2 regions of the Pseudarthrobacter sp. NIBRBAC000502770 genome follow, and region 2 is predicted to be linked to the other one. Evidence: riboswitches for the same ligand, from Rfam matches in the RefSeq annotation. Region 2 holds a riboswitch; the other holds the start of a gene.
What was found. A riboswitch is a leader RNA that binds a small molecule or an ion and turns the genes downstream of it on or off. The one in region 2 is predicted to bind S-adenosylmethionine.
Positions count from the first base shown of each region.

Region 1: another riboswitch for S-adenosylmethionine. It lies ahead of NIBR502770_RS16435 (DUF1737 domain-containing protein); the one in region 2 lies ahead of NIBR502770_RS04060 (bifunctional o-acetylhomoserine/o-acetylserine sulfhydrylase).

Region 1 is NZ_CP041198.1:3,428,147-3,435,844, reverse strand. It holds gene NIBR502770_RS16445 (O-succinylhomoserine sulfhydrylase) at 1-782, opposite strand, end outside; gene NIBR502770_RS16440 (rhodanese-like domain-containing protein) at 783-1,193, opposite strand; gene NIBR502770_RS16435 (DUF1737 domain-containing protein) at 1,190-1,465, opposite strand; SAM riboswitch class IV at 1,479-1,594, opposite strand; gene opgC (OpgC domain-containing protein) at 1,761-4,229, shown strand; gene NIBR502770_RS16425 (hypothetical protein) at 4,346-4,600, opposite strand; gene NIBR502770_RS16420 (TetR/AcrR family transcriptional regulator C-terminal domain-containing protein) at 4,826-5,530, shown strand; gene NIBR502770_RS16415 (pyridoxamine 5'-phosphate oxidase family protein) at 5,570-6,037, opposite strand; gene NIBR502770_RS16410 (aminodeoxychorismate lyase) at 6,098-7,027, opposite strand; gene cls (cardiolipin synthase) at 7,122-7,698, shown strand, end outside.
Region 2 is NZ_CP041198.1:818,600-826,297, reverse strand. It holds gene NIBR502770_RS04060 (bifunctional o-acetylhomoserine/o-acetylserine sulfhydrylase) at 1-1,058, opposite strand, end outside; SAM riboswitch class IV at 1,102-1,217, opposite strand; gene NIBR502770_RS04055 (VOC family protein) at 1,378-2,016, shown strand; gene NIBR502770_RS04050 (HNH endonuclease signature motif containing protein) at 2,330-4,078, shown strand; gene NIBR502770_RS04045 (CPBP family intramembrane glutamic endopeptidase) at 4,582-5,361, opposite strand; gene NIBR502770_RS04040 (DeoR/GlpR family DNA-binding transcription regulator) at 5,427-6,215, opposite strand; gene hutI (imidazolonepropionase) at 6,317-7,528, opposite strand; gene NIBR502770_RS04030 (FAD-binding oxidoreductase) at 7,540-7,698, opposite strand, start outside.

The sequences.
Region 1 (7,698 bases), 1.8 Mb from region 2:
GTTTCCAGGCCCTTGGTCAGGACCCAGGCGTTGAAGGCGGACAGTGCGGGGCCGGTATGGCGCATCAGCTGCTTGACGGGTCCGTCGATGAATTCCTTGGTGCCCAGGATGGCACCGCCCATCACCCTGCCCTGCCCATCGATGTGCTTGGTACCCGAGTAGACGATGACGTCGGCGCCGAGGTCCCCGCAGCGCTGCAGCAGGGGAGTGGCAAAGACGTTGTCAGCCACCACGGTGGCGCCGGCCGCATGCGCCAGCTCACTGACGGCGGCGATGTCGACGATTTCCTGCATGGGGTTGGACGGGGACTCGAAGAAGACGGCGGTGGTGGGCTTGGACAGGGCTTCGCGCCACTGGTCCAGGTCCGGACCGTCCACGAAGACCGTTTCCACACCCCAGCGCGGGAGGATCTCGTTCAGGATCACAAAGCACGAACCGAACAGCGAACGGGCAGCCACCACGCGGTCGCCGGCAGCCAGCAGGGCACCCAGCGCGGTGAACACGGCAGACATGCCCGACGCCGTCGCAAAGCAGGCTTCGGTGCCTTCCAGCAGCCTGAGCCGTTCCTGGAAGGTGGCAACGGACGGGTTGCCGTAGCGGGAGTAGACAAAGCGCTCGTCCTCGCCGGTGAACGCGCGTTCAGCTGCCGCAGCGGATTCGTAGACGAAGCCGGAGTTCAGGAAGATGGCCTCGGACGTTTCCTGGAAGTTGGAGCGGTCCAGGCCGCCGCGGACTGCCTGCGTATCGGGGTTCCAGCCGGGGGCGTCTGGGTTGAAGGTCACTTAGTTCTTTCCGAGGTTGGTGGGGAGGCCGCGGTTCTTCCAGCCGTTGACGGTGCGTTCGCCGTAGCGGTCCGGCTCGCCTTCGAAGCCCTCCAGCACGTTGTAGGCGGTAAAACCGGCCTGGGTGGCGGCAGTTGCAGCCGCGATGGACCGCTGGCCGGAGCGGCAGAGGAAGAGCAGTTCCGCCTGGGGATCCTCCGGCGCCTGCGCCTGGAGGTCCTTGACGAAGTCGGGATTGGGGATGCCGCCGGGGAAGGTCCACTGGATGAACAGGGGATCGTTGTCCGTGGCCTTGGTGTCCGGGATGCCGATGTGGGCCCATTCGCCCTCGGTGCGGACGTCCACCAGGATGGCGCCCTGCTCCAGCTTGGCCCATGCTTCCTGGGGCGTCAGGTCTCCGGCGTAGCTCATGCGTGGCCCTCGCCGTCGAAATCGCCTTCAAGGCCGGCGTCGAGCTGGTCCACCGCTGTGGCGACGGCGGCATCGGCTGAGGCGATGGCGGCCGGAAGGACGATTGCCTGCGCCACGATGACGCTGGTGCCGTTGAAAGTAGCTGCCGGGCTGCCGTGCAGCACGTAGCCGTCGGCGAGTGCGGCGGAGATCCGCTCGCAGAATTCACGGGTGTCCGCGCCGGTTATCAGGCGGTAGGACAGTCTTTCGTCAAGGGCGGGTGCGTCGGACACGACGGATCTCCTTCTCTCACGCTTGCAGCTCGAATCGGTCGATATGCCGAGTATTCACCTGAGGCACCCCGCCGCGAAAGGGAGGGTTGCCGACCGGCAAGTCAGGGCTTGGCGCCGGTACTCATTACTCCCCAAAAACGTAACACCTGCCGCGCCAAGCCGCATCGCCGACGTCGTCATGTTCCGTCATTGAGCTGCCCGCCATGCGGCACGTAGCCTGCTGCGGACCGATAAGGTTCATACCGGGGGCGCCGCCCCGTATCCAGAGCAATGAGTACCGGGGGTCCTTGTCAGCATGCGGGCACACGTATCGCACCACCGCGCCGCCATCCGGCGTAACCGTCCGCGTTCCGCCGCGTCCTTCCTGGCCGCGGTTCTCATCGCCCTCCTGGCAGTGGTGGCCCCGGCAGCCCCGGCGCAGGCGGCCGGCCCCGCGCCGGACAGGGGCAAACCCTGGCTGGGGGCGGTCCTCGAATGGGGTGAGGATACCGCCGCGGGCTTCAGCGACCGGCTGGGCGCAACCCCGGCGCTCTACGGCCATGACATCACCATGCCGTACCGCGAATCCGAGCGGAATGACATCGGGGGCTTCCTGCAGCAGACCGCAGCGAAGGGCGCCCACGCCATGCTCACGGTCAAGCCGTCCGTGCCGCTGGACCAGCTCGGCGCCGCGGAGGCGGAAGCGTTCGCAGCGCAGGTGCGCGACCTGACCGCGGGATTCAAGGGCCAACTGCTGGTCCGCTTTGCCCCCGACATGAACGCCAGCTGGGTGGCCTGGGGCCAGCAGCCGGCTGCGTACCGGCAGGCTTTCCAAGCGGTGTCGGCAGCCTTCAGGAAGGACGACGGCGGCCGGGCCACCATGGTGTGGGCGCCCTACCTGGGGAAGGACTACCCCTTCGACCGGAACAGGAATGCGCCACAGCCGGGAAGCGACGGGTTTTCCCTCCTGGATACAAATGGGGACGGAACCTGGAACGGGAGCGACAGCGCCTATGCCCCGTATTACCCGGGCGACGACGCGGTGGACTGGGTGGGGTTGGCCGCCTACCATGACGACACTGCCGGCGCGGCCGCCGTCAACTCCCTGCCGCACGCCGGCGAACTCGAAGACATGCTGACGGCCTCCGGCAACGAAAACTTCTACGGTACCTACGCCGAAGGACACAAAAAGCCCTTCCTGCTCCAGACCTCGGCCTTCTACAGCCCTGCATCCGGCGGGGCGCCCGAGGCGGACATCAAAACGCGCTGGTGGGACCAGGTGGTGGCAACTGCCACCTCTCCGCATTTCGCCGGAACGGCCGCCGTGGTGTGGGACGAACGGACCAGCACGCGGGACACCGGCGTAGCAAGCATCAGCTGGCTGCTCACGGGAAGCCCGGACATCGCCAAAACTGCCCTGGACCGGTTGAAGGCATCGCCCATGGTCACCGGGCCTGTCACGGATGTGGCGTCCGCAGGCACGTATGTCCGCGCCAACACACTTGCGGGCGCCGCCCCGTGGACCGTTGCTGCCGCCATGGTCATCCTCCTGGTGGCCCTGTGGCAGGTTCCGCGCCGGATCAACGCTGCCACGGCCTGGAGTTACCAGGATCCTTCTGCCAGGGATTCGCGGGTGGACCTGCTGCGCGGAATGGCCATTGTCTTCGTGGTGGTCAACCACCTGGGCATGGCCTCGCTGTTCCAGCTGCTCACCCAGGAGGCGGTGGGCTTCGTATCAGGCGCTGAGTTGTTTGTCCTGTTCTCCGGCCTGGTGGTGGGCATGGTGTACGGCCCCAAAGCGAAGGAGGATTTCGGCCGGGTGGTGGACCTGACGTCCCGCCGTGCCGGGAAGCTCTATGTCACTGCCCTGGCCGTGCTGGTCGGCGTCTTCCTGCTGTCGCTGCTCCCGTTCTTCCACACCGAGGCCCTGACCACGTTCGTGGACCAGGGAACCGGCGGCGCCGGGCACAGCGGCGCGGGCCGGACCTACGACCTGTACGCGGGCATGTCGTCGCTGTTCCAGTTCCCCGTGCCGCCGCAGGTGCTTCCGGCCATCGTGCTGCTGCAGTTCGGGCCCTGGCAGTTCAACGTCATGGGCCTTTACGTGGTGCTCCTGCTGGCCAGCCCCCTGATCCTGGCGGCACTCAACCGCGGCAAGGCCATCTGGGTGTTGCTGGCGTCCCTGGCCGTGTATGCGGTCGGGGCCGTAACCAGGGTCAGGCTCCTGCCATCGCAGTTCGAGGATTCGTTCCCCCTGTTGGTATGGCAGGTACTCTTTGTCGTCGGCCTGGTTGTCGGCTACCACCGCCGCAGCATAGTCGCCTGGCTGTCGGCGCACACCTGGGTGGTGGCAGCCTGCACCGCAGCGGCGTTCGCGCTGGCCTTCCTGTCCTGGGGCAACCCGTACCTGGCCAACAACTATGACGTCCGGCTGGCGCTCATGCCGGACGCCGCCTACCGGGCCATGTATGACGCGCTGTTCGGCCGGACCTACGTGGCGCCCGGCCGCCTGCTCAACGTCCTGGTCTTGGTGGTGGCCGCCTACGCCTTCCTTAGCGCCTACTGGAAACCAGTGCAGCGGGCCCTGGGTTGGTTCCTGATCCCGCTGGGCCGCGCCACGCTCTACGTATTCATCATGCACGTGGTGCTGATCGCCGTCGTGGCCAACATCCCGGCGCTGCAGCAGCAGAGCATCTTCCTCAACACCGTCGCCTACGCCGTGGTGCTGGGCCTTCTGTGGGTGATGGTCCGAGCCAGGTTCCTCTTCCGGATTATTCCCACCTAGGCGGCAGCGGGGACGTCCCGGGGCATGAAAAATGCTGTGGCACATATGTCAAGTGCCACAGCATCTGATGGTGGGGCGCCGGTTACCCGGCGCCCCATCTGACAGCCCGTTGGGGCTTAGACCAGCCGTGGGTAACTGGTCATGATGTAGTCCGCGGCGGCGGGCCCCTTCATGCGCAGTCCGTTCCGGCGGGCGGAGACCCGGTGTTTCATGGCAGCCCAGAAGCTGGACTCGGTGCCGGCCGGCTGCTCGTTGACGAAGCACCAGCTGGTGTACAGCCCAAAGAGGCGGTCACGGTCGAGGCTTGATTCGGAGGCCTGGTCGGCGTAGGTGGCTTCGTGGAGGAAAAGATCAAACTGCGAATTGGCCATGACGGCGTCCCTTCGCTCGGTGCGCGGTGCCGCCGTTCGGCTACAGCAGCAAAACCCTCGATGCCCTGCACGGGGGCGGTGGGTCTGTAGGTTCGATCCCATCAGGAGAACTTGGGAATATCAGCGTTCTTGAGGCATGTCTACGCTGTAGACTTTACTCGTAGACTACAACTGAGGCAACCGTATTGAATAAATCAGCCGGCTGCCCCCAGTAAGGATCAAATAATGACTTCAGCCAATACTTCGGGAACGGCGGGCACCAAGCCGAGGCTGAGCAGGGACCTGGTACTGGCCAAAGCGCTGGAGCTGGTGGACGCCGAGGGCCTGGACGCGCTGACCATGCGCCGCCTTGGGCAGGAGCTTGGCCGGGACCCGATGAGCCTTTACCGCTATGCCCAGAACCGTGCAGCTTTGTTGGATGGAGTTACGGAGTTGGTGCTCAACCAGCTCCGCATCCATCCGGAGGACCCCGACTGGAAGGCCCAGCTGCGCGGGATTGCCCATGGCCTGCGAACGCTTGCCCTCCAGCACCCCAATGTTGTGCCGCTGCTGGTCACCCGGCCCCTGTCCACGCCCCTCGGCCTTAGGCCGCTGGGCACGCTGCGTCCCTTGGAACAGATCCTGTCCCTTCTCGGCGCTGCAGGATTCGGTGCGGCCGATGCACTCCACGTCTACCGCGCCTACTACGGCTTCCTCTACGGACACATCCTGAACGAACTGCAGGAGTACGTGGTGGACCCTGAAGAGAACGAGGTGCTGCTGCGGCTGGGGCTCCACCGGCTGCCCGCGAAGGAGTTCCCCAAGCTTCGTGCACTGGCTCCGGCCCTGTCTGAGTACGACGGCGAGGCGGAGCTTGACCAGGGACTTGGCATCCTGCTGTCCGGGCTGGAAGCCCAGCTGTCACGCCAGGCGGCCGGCCCCGCCGCCTGACGCTCCGGGCCTTGTGGAGGCGGTATTACCGGGCGTGGCCTATTCGAAGGACGCCCGACGACGGTCCTGCAGGCGGGTGTTCCAGATGTCCGGCTTGTTGACGCGGAACCGGCGCCCCGTCAGGGCTTTGGCGTTAAGCCGGACGTAGTTGGCCTTTTCGCCCGGCTGCCAAGGTTCCAGGCCCAGCCCGTCCACGGCATCTTTCACGCCCTGGTCCTCGATGATCTCCGTTTCGCCGCGCACCACCACGCTCCAGGCCTGTTCGGAGGCAGGGTCGTAGCCGTCGATTTCCAGGGCTGCCGGACGTTCCATCCGGGCGCCCCACAGCTTTGAACCGGGTGCGGTGCGGAAGACGATGCTGCGCAGGTGGACAGCGTAGTTCACGGGGAAGATCTCGGGATGTTCGTCCACCACGATGGCCAACCTGCCCACCGTGTCGTTGTCGAGGAGTTCCCAGCAGTCGTCGAAGGACAGGTTTTCAATCTTCGGCAGGTTTCGCGAGTCCATGGTCCACACCTTACGGGTGTTGCGGGAGCGGGAAAAGGGATTGCGCCGCTTGTTTCGCCGCTACTGGATGCCGGCGAACAGCTCACCCAACTCCGCGGTCAGTTCCTTCTGGAGGGCCGGGGTGCCGATCTCCTTGCCATCGATCCTGTTCACGGGGGCAAGCAGGCGGACGCTCGAAATCAGCCAGACCGCGTCAGCGTCCATGAGGTCCCGGGGTTCCAGCGGACCGTAGCCCAGTTCCCAGCCGGCGGCCTTGGCGGCGGCGAAAAGGGCGCCCTGGGAGGTCCCGGCCAGGATGCCGCTGTCCAGCTGCGGGGTGATGAGGCGCTTCACCGTGGTGCCGTCGTCGGACTTTTCCACATGTGCGAGCAGCACCGTTGAGGTGGGCCCTTCCAGCACACGGCCATCGGAGGAGAAGAAGATGACGTCGTCGGCGCCCTGTTTGTGGGCGTGGCGCAGGGCCGCCATGTTGACGGCGTAGGAAAGCGTTTTGGCGCCGAGGAGCAGCCAGGGCGCCCGGTCGGCCACGTCGCTGTCATAGCCACGGTCAAGGAGGATGACGTCGATGCCCGTTTCACGCTGCCGGCGCCCGGCTGCCCCGGCCGGGGTGGCCTGCACCCAGGCTGTGGGGGTGGGCGCGCCTTCCACGCCCCGGGTGACCACCAGTTTGACCACCAGCTCATCAGCAGCCGGGTCTGCGGGCGGGTTCTCCAGCCGGTGCCGGGCCACCGCCGCGGCAATGACGCGCCGCCAGGCCTCCTGGTCCGGGATGTCCAGGTCCAACGCCGCCGCGGAGCCGGCAAGGCGGTCAAGGTGGGCCTGCATCTTCCGTACTGTTCCGCCCACGGCCAGCATGGTTTCAAAGACGCCGTCGCCCCGCGTGACCCCCAGGTCGGTGACCAGGAGTTGCGGCTTGGAGGCATCGGCCACCCGGCCATCAGGGTAAGCGGGATCGAGGAAGGCGAGAACCACGGGGGCTGGAGAGGTCATGGCACCAGCTTAGTGCGGTACCGCGGATAAGCTGGGCAGAGTGCACCGGCCGGAAGCCGTCCTCCGGAGCCCGATCTCCCCGGGGGTTTAAGACGTGTTGTGGCCTTTTTCACTTGCCGGCACCGCTCCGACGTGGGTGGTGGTGCTCCTGGGTTTCGCCGACCTGGTGATCAGGGTGCTGGCGCTGGGTATCATCCCCGGCAACCGGCGCCCCACCACCGCCATGGCCTGGCTGCTGGGCATCTTCTTCATTCCGTTCCTGGGCATCGTCCTGTTCCTGCTCTTTGGCAACTTCCGGTTGTCCAGCCGCAGGCGGGCACAGCAGCAACTGGTAAATGAACGCGTGCAGGCAGGCATCTCCGCACTCTCGGACGCGGAAAGCGACTACCCCGGCCCGGAATGGGTGAAGTCCGCGGCTGAACTCAACCGCACCCTCGGTTCCCTGCCCATGGTGGACGGCAACTCCGTGGACCTCATCCCCGGCTATCCCGACTCCATCCTGGAAATGACCCAGGCGGTGCGGAAGGCGAAGAAGTTCGTCAACGCCGAGTTCTACATCATGAGTTCGGACCATGTCACCAATGACCTGCTGACCGCCATGGAGGAGGCCGCGGAGCGGGGCGTGGAGGTGCGGCTCCTGTTCGACCACATCGGAACCCTCCGCATCAAGG
Region 2 (7,698 bases):
GCGACCACGGCGCCCGTTCCCTTTGGCCCGTACTTGCGGCCACGCTCGTACCAGGGGCTGGACGGCAGCCCCGCGTAGGCGACGGATTCGACGTCGTCCCTTGCCTCCAGCCAGCGCGCAACCTCCGTGGCGTTCGCAACGTGGCGCTCCACCCGCAGGCTCAAGGTCTCCAGGCCTTGGGAAATCAGGAACGCGTTGAAGGGCGAGACCGCGGAGCCAAGGTCGCGCAGCAACTGCACCCGGGCCTTGAGGATGTAGGAGAGGTTGGCGCCGAGCGCGCCGCCTTCGCCGAGGTCGCGTGCGTAGACCAGGCCGTTATAGGTGGGGTCCGGGGTGTTGAAGCCGGGGTACCGTTCCGGGTCCTTGCCGAAATCGAACCTGCCGGAATCGACGATGACGCCGGCGATGGCCGAGCCATGGCCGCCCAGGTATTTGGTGGCCGAGTGGATGACGATGTCCGCGCCCCACTCCAATGGGCGGATCAGGTAGGGGGTTGAAAGGGTGTTGTCCACGATCAGGGGCACGCCGGCCTGGTGCGCCACTTCGGAGATGCCCTCAATATCAAGGACGTCCTGGCGCGGGTTGGACACCACTTCACCGAAGAAGAGCTTGGTATTGGGCTGCACGGCGTCGCGCCACTGGTCCAGGTTGTCAGGATCAGCCACGAAGGTCACCGAGATGCCGAACTTCTTCAACGTGTGGGCGAACAGGTTGTAGGTTCCGCCGTAAAGACTGGGGCTGGCCACTATATGGTCGCCTGCCTCGGCGATGTTCAGCACTGCGAACGTCTCCGCGGCCTGGCCGGAGCTCAGCAGCAATGCCGCCAGGCCGCCTTCAAGGCTTGCGATCCGTTGCTCGACGGCGTCCTGGGTGGGATTGCCGATGCGGGTGTAGATGGGTGCAAGTTCGGCCAGGGCGAAGCGGTTGGCCGCGCTCTCGGCACTGGGGAACACGAAGGACGTGGTCTGGTAGATGGGAAGGGCGCGGGCTCCGGTGGCGCTGTCAGGCTCCTGGCCGGCATGGATCTGGCGGGTTTCGAAGGACCATCCGTTGGACATCTCAGTCTCCTATGACATGGGCCCGGCATGCTGGGAGCACCACGGGCCGCGCTTGCTCTCCGGCCATTGCCGGACAGCCTGGTCCTCACCCGGGGCACCCCACCGCGGATGGAGGGTTGCCGGCCAGCGAGCCGGGGCTTGGCGCTGGCACTCATGACCTGGGCCCAGTCTAGGAACTTCAATCCGGCCCGGACAGCATTGTGACGAACATGGTCTTGGCGCAGGCCCAGGGGCATTTGGACAGGGACGGCGGCCACCCAAAATGCCAGTAAGGGTACCCTTAGCTGAGAGCCCGATCACAAAGTGCCAAGATGTTCGCATGCGCATGGATCACGTCTCTTACGCCTGTGAACACGATGGCCTCGCGGCCACTACCGAACGTATTGCAACTGCCCTCGGCGTTGAGGCAGTGAAGGGTGGCGTACACCCCCGCTTCGGAACCCGGAATATGATCATCCCCCTGGCGGGCCACAAGTACCTCGAAGTCGTCGAGGTCCTTGACCACCCGGCGTCGGACAAGGCACCGTTCGGGCAGGCAGTGCGTGCCCGCTCCGCTGCCGGTGGCGGCTGGATGGGCTGGTGCGTCGAAGTGGACGACCTCGCCCCCTTCGAGGAACGCCTGGGCCGCGCTGCCGTGAACGGCAACCGCAAGTTCCCGGACGGCCGCGAGCTGGTCTGGAAGCAAATTGGCATCCTGGGCCTCATCGCCGATCCCCAGGTGCCGTACATGCTCAAGTGGGAGGGCGACCCCTCCCTCCACCCGTCCCACGCTTACGAGAGCAACCTCAAGATGAGCTGCCTGACCATCGCCGGTTCCGCCTCGCGCGTCACCGAGTGGCTCGGTGAGCCCGTGGAGAAGCCGCTCGAGGACGTTGCGGTGGAATGGGTGGCCCCGCACGGTACGCCGGGCATCCTCTCGGTCACCTTTGAGACCGCCAACGGAGCCGTCACCATCTGACCCTTCCCATTCCTCCCGGACCACTCCGGGGAGGTCCCCGGGTTGTGCCCGGGCAAACTTCGGCCGCCATTGGGTGGTGACAACGGCGTCACCACCCAATGGCGGCCGAATCCATTTAAGCGGTGGCTGAGGGTCGCGTCTTTTTCTACGCCACGCGTGCTCTTTTTCGCGCCACACATTTGGGCTGCGGCATGCAACCTTCGCGTCGAAAACGTACGACGACGGCGGCCCGCTTCGGTGCGCCGGCTCACCTGCGCAGGCAGCGCCACCGGTTTGATCTGTAATTGTCAGACCCCCGTTGGATGCTGTGGGTATGGGAATCGGCGGTGGTCTTGGGGTGATGTTGGAGGGTGTTCGTGCCTCTGTTGCTGCCCTGGATGCGCTGGAGCGGGAGGACGCTTCCCTGGCATCCGGTTTGGATGTTGGTTTCGGTGTTGGTGCTGGTGTGGATGTGTTGCAGCGGCGCTATGAGATCCGGTTGGAGCGGCTGGAGCTTACGTCCCGTTTGGAGGCGCAGCTTGCAGGGGTGAAGGCACGGGACGCCGCCGACGCCGCCGGGTTCCAGGAGGCGATGACCCCGCCGGACGCCTCGGTCCAGGACCGCACGTACGCGCAGATGTCGGTGGTGGAGGAGATCGCTGCGGTCTTGACGGTTAGTTCCGGGGCAGCGGGCGCGTTGGTGGAGCAGTCCCGCCGGATTTGTGCCCTGCCGCTGGTGTTCGAGGCCCTGTCCACCGGGGACGTGTCGTGGCAGCATGCACGGATTGTCGCGGACGAAACCGAAGGCCTTGACGCTGTCGGGGCTGCCGGGCTGGTGGCGCATTTCTTCGACCCTGCCGCGCCCGATGCCGCCCGGGGTGCCGCGCCCGGTGAACTGGTCCCGTCCCGGTTCCGGGCCAAGGTCCGGGGCTGGCGGGAGCGCCATCATCCGGAATCGATCGAGAAGCGCCATGTAAAGGGTGTGGCGGACCGTCGGATGGAGTACACCCCGGACCGGGACGGCATGGCCTGGGTCTCCCTCTACCTTCGCGGCGATACCGCGTGCGCGATCTGGAACCGGACCACCGCCACCGCCCGCGGCCTCCAAGGCACCAACGAACCCCGAACCCTCACCCAACTCCGCCCCGACATCGCCGCCAGCCTCCTCCTCGGCGCCGGCATGACGTCCGGCGTCCAGGAAACCGCCGCCGGCGCCGGCGAAGACGTGCCCGATCCCGGCGCCCCGGGCACGCAGAGTTCGGGCACGCAGAGTTCGGGCACACAGGCTGTCACAGAGATCGGTAAGGTCCCCATCCCGCGGGCCGACGTGCTGGTCACCGTGCCCGTGTTCTCGCTCCTCGGCCTCACCGACGAACCAGCAGAGCTGGATGGTTTCGGCCCGATCCCTGCATCGATGGCCCGCAGACTCGTCGCCGGCGGGGCGGAGTCGTTCTACCGGGTCCTGGTCGACCCGCGGGACGGTGCACACCTGGAAATCGGCCGCAAAAACTACCGGCTTACCGGGTCCATCAAACACTGGATCAGGCTGCGCGATGCCCAATGCACCTTCCCCGGCTGCACCAACAAGACCCCCGACAACGAAACAGACCACCTCCAAGCGTGGGAACACGGCGGCACCACCGGAACCAGCAACCTCGCACAGCTCTGCCCCAAACACCATCGGCTCAAACACCACAGCCAATGGACCCCCGATCCGGCCACGAGCAAGGACCCACCGGGCTGGACCTCACCCACCGGACGCCACTACAACCCCGACCAGCAGGATTCAGAACCAACCCACTGGCCACCGGGAAGCCTGCCGGCGCACGCTGTTCGGGGTGCCGTTGTGGCAGGGGTTGAATTGGGGGCCACCGGGCCAGTCGAGGACGGGCAGTGGCAGCAGCTCCTCGCATCGATGCCGCCGTGGTCTGATCCTCCTGTCGAAGAACCACCAAGTGAGGACCTTCTGGACCCCGGCGAGCTTCGCCCCGCGGATCCCCTGTGGGATGAGTTCCATGCCAGGTTTTACGAGCTGCCCGCTGACCCGCAGGCGGACTGGCAGCTGCTGCTGCACCTGATGTGAGGGCAGAAAACAGCGCGCAGGCCGTGGCCGGAGTTAGGGGCCGCCCAGCAGGCCGCAGCCAACATTTCTTTCGGCAGTTCTCACGACGATGAATACTCGGGCCTCGTCGGAGGAGGGCGCGGCGAGGATGTCGGCTCCACCGGCGGTTTTGCCTTGGACCGTCAGGAGGGAAACATCAGTCCGTGCGGGCTCCGGGTCAGGAGCGCAGTTGTACTCGCGCCCGGCAAACTGGACTTTGGAAGGAACCTCTCGAGGCCAGAGCACCCAGTCCGACGTTTGTTCATGGATGCTCCACAATCGCCCGGTGAGCAAACATCCGGCCAACGCCAAGACGGCACTCCCCAAGGCCAATCCGTGTCGTAGTCCCCCGCCCATGCTGCAAGACTTCACGAAGGCATGCCTGGAATCAACAAGAACCCGTAACTAGGGCTACTGCAGGCCGGACCACCGCCCAGCGGTCGTTCAGTCGGGACCGGCAGACCGCGGCGGCCATAGCTGTTCAGCTACCCCAGCCCCACGGCCTTGCCGAAGAGGCTGAAGCCGACGAATGCCACGATGTCCAGCAGCGCGTGGGCGATGACCAGCGGCATGACGCGCTTGGTGCGCGTATAGAGCCAGGCGAAGACCACCCCCATCACAGCGTTGCCAATGAAGGGACCGAAGCCTTGGTAAAGGTGGTAGCTGCCACGCAGCACGGAGCTCACGGCGATGGCCAGTGGCGTGCTCCAGCCGAACTTGCCGAAGCGGTCCATCAGGTACCCCACCACGATGACTTCCTCGAGCACCGCGTGGCGCATCGCCGAGAGGACCAGGACTGGAACGGTCCACCAGTAGGCGTCCAGGGCACTGGGGATGATGGCTGTGGTGATGCCGAGCGCCCGGCCGGCCGAATAGAGCCCCAAGGACGGTATCCCAATCAGCGCGGCCAGCCCCAGGCCTTGCAGCAGGTCCATTCCGGGCCGGGCGAAGTTGAACCCCAGCTTCTGGAATGCTGAACCGGAGTTCCGTGCGTCGCCGGGGGAAGCTTGGCGCTGGTCGGTGAGGAAGTAGAGAACCAGCAGCACAGGAACCAGCGCAAAGATGATGTCGAGCAGCTGGTACGTCAGGTCGAAATACTCGCGGGTGCTCTGCGAGCGGTTCAGGGTGGACGTGCCCTCGGCCAGCGGGGCGCGGGTCATCTTGTCGAGCAGCTGCACCACGGAGTAGATGGCGGACTGGCCCAGGGACAGTCCCAGGACGATCCAGACTTCGAGCCGCAGTCGACGGCGGGAGGGAACCAGCATGTTCCCATCTTGCCTTCAGTTTCTGGATCCTGCCTGACGGAACTCCCCCCAGCCTCCCGGGAGTATCAGGCAGGTGCCACGATCACTTCCGTGCCGTTGGCTTCAAAGGCTGCCTTGTCGCGCGCAGAGATCCCGGAATCGGTGATCAGGCGGGTGAAGTCGTACCCGTCCATCGTGGCAAAGGCCCGCACGCCGACTTTGGAGGAATCAGCCAGGACGTAGGACACCCGGGCGCGGGAAGCCAGCAGGGCATTGACGGAGGCCTCGCCCTCCCCCGTGTTGGTGGGTCCCACCTCCGGGTCGATGCCGTTGACACCGATGAAGGCGATGTCCAGCACCACCTTCTGCATGATGATGTCCGTGTAGGGGCCCACGAGCTCATACGATCGCGGGTTGAGGATGCCGCCTGTCACCATCACCTTGATATTGGGCCGGACCGCCAACTGGCCCGCAATGTTGATGGCGTTCGTTACGACCGTGAGCGTCGGCTGGTTGGAGGGTGCATTCAGGTCCTCCCGGGTGGCCAGGATCTGTGCAAGCGCGGTGCTGGTGGTGCCTCCGCAGAGACCAATGACGGCGCCCGGCCGGATTAGGGCCGCGGCGCACTGCGCGATCTGTTCCTTCGCTTCGGCATGGTCGTCGCGGTTGTAACGTCCGGGCAGGTCATACGCCAGGGCGCCGGCGGTGGCACCGCCGCGCGTCCGCGTCAGCAGGCGGCGCTTGGCAAGGCTGTCCAGGTCGCGCCGGGCCGTGGCAGGGGAGACGTTGAGGGTGCTGACGATCTCGTCGACTTCTACCTGGCCGGTCCTGGCGAGCAGGTCCAGAATCGCTGTCAGCCGGTCGGTGCGTGTCATGCAAGCGGGCCTTTCGATACATCAGCCACCGCTTCGGGATGACGTTTCCTGATTCTAACCATACGGAAAAGATCAGGAACAATCATACAGCAGGAGTCCCGCTAACGCTCCCGCACCCCCGCCCGCCACACAGCGTACGTCAATGGCATCCCGGGCCGGTAAGCGAGATGGGTCGCGGATGGCGCATTCAACAGGTGCAGGTCGGCCCGGTGTCCGACGGCGATGGATCCCACGGCGCGTTCGCCGTCGGTGTCCCGGCCGGCTTCCTTGTGCAACGCCAGCGCACCGCCGTAGGTAGCGGCACGGACGGCCTCGTGCACGCTCAGGCGCATCTGGAGCACTGCCGTTGTCACGCAAAAAGCCATGGAGCTGGTGTACGACGTGCCGGGGTTGCAGTTGGACGCCAGTGCCACCTGCACCCCCGCGTCGAGAAGTTCGCGGGCGGGAGCCAACGGCTGGCGGGTGGAGAGGTCGCAGGCAGGAAGGCACGTGGCAACGGTGCCACGCTCCCCCGTTCCCACGGCCGGGTCCCAGCCGGACCAGGACGACGCCAGGGCTTTCACGTCCTGCGCGGCTAAGTAGTTCACGTGGTCCACGCTGGCCGCGCCAAGCTCCACGGCCAGCTGTACGCCGGGGCCCTCGCCGAGCTGGTTGCCGTGGACCCTCAGGCCCAGGCCGGCCTCGCGGCAGGCCATGAGCACACGGCGGGATTGCTCGGCGTTGAACGCACCCTCCTCGCAGAACACATCGGCCCACTGGACATAAGGGCGGACCGCAGCGAGCATCGGCCCGCAGACCAGGTCTGTGTATTCCTCCGGGTCCTGCCCGGCTGGAACCAGGTGTGCCCCAAGGTAGGTCACCTGGTCCGCAATGGTGGAGGCAATACGCGCGCTCCGGGCCTCGTGCTCAACGTCCAGGCCGTAGCCGGTCTTGGTTTCCAGGTAGGTGGTGCCCTGCGAGACTGCTTCGGCAACCCGCCCCATGGCCAGGCGGGTGAGATCGAAATCGGACGTGGCGCGCGTGGCGTTCATGGTGACGGCGATGCCACCGGCAGCGTAGGCCTCCCCGGCCATCCGGGCTTCGAATTCTGCGGTGCGGTCCCCGGCGAACAGCAGGTGGCTGTGGGAGTCCACCCATCCTGGCAGCATGGCCCGGCCGCCGGCATCGACGGCTTCATCCGCCGGGGGAGCATCGGCCGCAGCCCCGATCCAGGAAATCCGTTCACCCTCGACCACCACCGCCGCGCCCCTCAGGACCCGGTGTTCCAGGTCCTGCGTCATCAGCTCGGCGATATTGGTGATCAAGGTGCTCATGAAATCATTCTTCAGCGTCTGACGGACCAGCGCGTGGCTGCCAGGGCCTGCGCTGTCCGGGATTCCGGACGGTCCACAGCCCCATCGGCAGGGACGGCGCCGCCGGAAGAGCCCAGCCCCGCAAGGATCTGGCCGGCGGCGAACTCCGCCAGCGCCGCCGACGTCTGGAA